One region of the Paenibacillus nicotianae genome, then DNA from elsewhere that is predicted to be linked to it. Evidence: riboswitches for the same ligand, from Rfam matches in the RefSeq annotation. Region 1 holds a riboswitch; the other holds the start of a gene.
What was found. Region 1 has a riboswitch for glycine ahead of gcvT (glycine cleavage system aminomethyltransferase GcvT). Riboswitches for the same ligand answer to the same signal wherever they lie in the genome.

Region 1 (2,208 bases):
TGTTACAATACAAATAACTAGATATTATCTACTTATTTTGTATATATTCACTTTTTTACAACTTAGTCTTGTGCATGTTCAGCATAAGCTTCTGCACTCAAAAGGCTTGATAATGCAGTATCTAGATCACCGCTAACTTTTACTTCTACCATCCAGCCACGTCCGTAAGGATCAGAGTTGACCAGTTCAGGTTCTGTTTCTAATTCAGGATTGAAATTAGTGATTGTACCTGTCACCGGGCTAAAAAGATCAGATACAGTTTTAACCGATTCAATCGTACCAATTACAGCTTCAGAAGCAACTTCTGCACCTGCTTGTGGCAATTCAACAAACACGATATCTCCTAGCTGATGTTGAGCAAAATCAGTAATACCGATACGGACGGTATCATCACTGATGCGTTCTACCCATTCATGTTCTGCACTGTACAGTAATTGATCTTTAATCTCACTCATTGTTCATTCCTCCGGTTCATGGTTGTGATGTCTTCATGCACACAAGCGTATAGCAAGGCAGATTATACTGTCAATACTCTTGACATTGCTTTTTGAATCAAGTATTAATATAATATACATACATTCATCACTGTTTCAATACTTAATGTTCGGAAATACATAACATCATATGTAGCGAATGAAAGTACAGGGAGAGACTGTTCAGAATGATGACAGCGCCGAAGGAGTAAGCCAGTGATGGTGAATCTCTCAGGTAAAAGGGACCTGTACCGGACGCAGCTCTGGAGAGAATTGGCGTTATTCGGTCACCGACGATATCCGAATAATTACGACCAATCACCCAAGGGGAAACTTGTGGCTTCTCAGTATGACTAGAAGTGCAAGGTAACTCTCAGGTATCAAGGACAGGGAGAAAAAGAAATAGTTCAGGTATAGTACCTGCTTATTTCCTTTTCTCTCTGTCTTTTTTTGTTGAGCTTTTTCGAATGATTTTATTCTTTTTTTACAAACAAATGATATATGCGATTTTTCGCCACAATACTAATTTGATGAGGTGACGATCATGACAACAGAACTGAAGCGCACGCCGATTTTTGCTCTTTATGCTCAATCCGGTTCTCCACGTTGTATCGATTTTGGCGGTTGGGAATTGCCTGTTCAATTTTCAGGAATTCAAAAAGAACATGAAGCTGTACGTGAACAAGCAGGATTATTCGATGTTTCTCATATGGGTGAAGTGATCATTTCAGGTGAAGGTTCACTCGCTTATTTGCAGCAATTATTAACTAACGATGCTTCTCGTCTGCAAGATGGACAAGCTCAATACACATTAATGTGTTACCCAACAGGCGGTGTAGTCGATGATCTACTGGTATACCGTCTGGGCGAAGAACATTATATGCTGGTGATCAATGCTTCGAATATTGATAAAGATATCGATTGGATGAAGCAGTCTTTGCCTGCTCAAGTCACTCTTGAAAATATTTCAGAACAAACAGCACTAATTGCTTTACAAGGGCCTCAAGCAGTTGCTATTTTGCAAGCGGCTACGCAAAGTGATCGTTATGCTGAACTAGCCGGATTTTCTTTTATCGATAAAGCTGAAATCTTCGGCGTTCATGCTCTCATCTCACGTACAGGCTATACCGGTGAAGATGGCTATGAACTGTATGTATCTGCTACCGACGCTCCGGTGATCTGGGAACAACTGCTACAAGTTGGAGAACCACTTGGCTTGATACCTTGTGGATTAGGTGCGCGTGATACGCTTCGTTTTGAAGCTCGTCTGCCACTTTACGGTCAAGAGCTATCCGCCGATATTTCGCCACTGGAAGCTGGACTTGGTTATTTTGTGAAGCTCAACAAAGATGATTTTACAGGTAAAGATGCATTAGTCGCGCAAAAAGAAAAAGGGTTATCTCGTAAATTAGTCGGAGTCGAAATGATCGATCGGGGTATTCCTCGTCCTCACTATCCGGTCTATCGAGATGGACGCCAAATCGGCGAAGTCACTACAGGAACTCAATCCCCTACACTCAAGCGTAATCTTGGACTTGCTTTAATTGAAGCTGACAGCACTGATCTAGGAACACCAATAGAACTTGAGATTCGCGGTAAAATGCTCAAAGCTGAAGTGGTCAAAGCTCCTTTCTACAAACGAGCGTCTGCTGTCACTAAATAAAATCACAAGGCAACGGATATGTTGCCCCAAAGGAGTCTACCTTTATGAAATCGCATCGTTATATTCCTATGA
Region 2 (2,208 bases), 190 kb from region 1:
ATCGCTCCGGCTGCCATACCTATCGCTGAACCGACTTCTGCCTGACATCCACCTTCCGCACCAGAGATTGACGAATTGTTAGCAATCACATAACCGATTGCTCCGGCTGCGAACAATCCTTGTACCATATGTGCATCATCCCAACCAAAACGTTCTTGTGAACTGACAAATACGCCTGGAATAATGCCGCATGAACCTGCTGTAGGTGTAGCAATAATCCGCCCCATCGAAGCATTTACTTCGGATACTGCGAGAGCATAAGCCATTGCACGAGTCGCATCGCTACCTGACGATGTATCTCCACTCAACATATAATCATGCACACGACGTGCATCTCCGCCAGTCAGTCCACTTCGTGATACAGTATCTTCTGTAATGCCGCGTTCGACTGCTTCTTTCATAACCTGATAATAGTCTGTCATTTGTTGAATAACTTCTTGCTCGCTTACTCCTGTTTCTTTCACTTGCTCTTCGATCATAAGTGCCGCGATTGTCAGTGAACGTTCTTCACATAACCGGACAATATCTTTCAATGTGCGAAATTGCATATCACACTCTCCTTTGAACTTCGTTTACTTCAAATCAATCACAGCCGCGCGTGTAACATAAGGCAATTGTAAAATCCGGTTCAGCACATGTTGATCCGGTACCGTATCAAGTTCTATCACTGTCATCGCTTCTCCGCTACGTGCTTTGCGATCAACATCCATAAATCCGATATTGAGTTCAGCATCGCTTAGCGTACGTGTAATATCAGCAAGTACCCCTTTACTATCGGTATGTTCTACTGCTAACATCGGATATTGACCGGAACCGCGCACATCGAATCCATTTAATTCATGAATCTCAATATTGCCTCCACCGATCGAAGCTCCTGCCACTTCTGCACGTTCTGTTCCATGTTGTACAATAATACGGACAAAGTTAGGATGCGGATAATTCCCTGTTCCTTTATCAAAAGAAATCGTAATTCCTTGACGGTCTGCTTCTTCTGCTGCATCCGGCAAGCGATCATCATCGGTATCATAATCAAGCAGACCGCCTACTAGAGCAAGGTCTGTTCCATGACCCCAGTACGTCTCAGCAAAAGAACCATACAAAATAATCTGTACATGCTCAGGACATTTACCCAAAAAGTGTCGGGCTGCTCTACCCAAACGAGCTGCTCCTGCTGTATGTGAACTAGACGGCCCTACCATCGCAGGCCCAATAATATTAAATACATTTTTAAACCGCATAACTTCTCTTCTCCCTTATCACTAAAATATGCGCGCACAAAAAAAGACAGTGAATAGCCTGCGCGTGGCCTATTCCTCTGTCCTCGTTACCTGAGAGTTTAGACCGAATACAACAGCTCGGTGGTACTCCTTGGGTGGCTCATATGCTCTCTCCAGAGTTGCATCCAATAGCGGTTCGGGTACCTGAGAGATTCATTAACCATCGCCAAATGATTAAGCTTGCTCCTTCGGTGGTGGATAACATACATCCACAGTCTCTCCCTCTATCTTCATGTGCAGTTATTTAGTTACGTGATTGATCTTGATTCCATTGACGTGAATACGTTCGATATCTTTAGCTTAATTCAGCATACCTGACACTGTCAATTGATAGATTTGAAAAAGAATCAACTTGACGGTAGACACAACAAAATCCTTTCCCGATCTACTCGAAAAAGGATTTTGCTGGATATTTATAGAGCATTTTATCTTATATACTTGTAGATACAACTATCCTCTTAATAGAGATTCAGCGCCATCTACAAATATTTCTGTACCTGTTACATGAGAAGCTTCACTAGATGCTAAAAATAGCACAAGATTTGCGACTTCTTCAATTTTACCTGGTTCACCTTTAAGCGGATGATCGCCTTCAGGGAATTCCATCGGAATCTCTACTTCTTTTAGATCATCACTTGGATACGTATTATCATCGATTTCAGTATCGATCGCTCCCGGACAGATCGCATTGACTCTAATTTTGTAACGAGCCAGTTCCAATGCCGCCATTTTCATAAAAGCCACTTGCGCCGCTTTGGTAGATGCATATGCAGAGAATCCTATATTAGAGAATACACGATTACCATTAATCGAACTTGTAATAATAATACTACCACCATTTTCTTTTAAATGAGGAATAGCATATTTTACAGTCGCAAATGTACCGCGTAAATTAATCTCCATCGTTTGATTCCAATCATCTATTTCCAAC

Region 2: linked by a shared signal. The riboswitch ahead of sdaAB (L-serine ammonia-lyase, iron-sulfur-dependent subunit beta) and the one ahead of gcvT (glycine cleavage system aminomethyltransferase GcvT) in region 1 are both predicted to bind glycine.

The regions. Positions count from the first base shown of each region.
Region 1 covers NZ_JBHUGF010000010.1:79,924-82,131, reverse strand. Annotated here, with positions in the region: gene gcvH (glycine cleavage system protein GcvH) at 63-455, opposite strand; glycine riboswitch at 634-731, shown strand; gene gcvT (glycine cleavage system aminomethyltransferase GcvT) at 1,018-2,136, shown strand; gene gcvPA (aminomethyl-transferring glycine dehydrogenase subunit GcvPA) at 2,181-2,208, shown strand, end outside.
Region 2 covers NZ_JBHUGF010000010.1:265,591-267,798, reverse strand. Annotated here, with positions in the region: gene sdaAA (L-serine ammonia-lyase, iron-sulfur-dependent, subunit alpha) at 1-548, opposite strand, end outside; gene sdaAB (L-serine ammonia-lyase, iron-sulfur-dependent subunit beta) at 573-1,238, opposite strand; glycine riboswitch at 1,400-1,511, opposite strand; gene ACFSGI_RS05470 (SDR family oxidoreductase) at 1,728-2,208, opposite strand, start outside.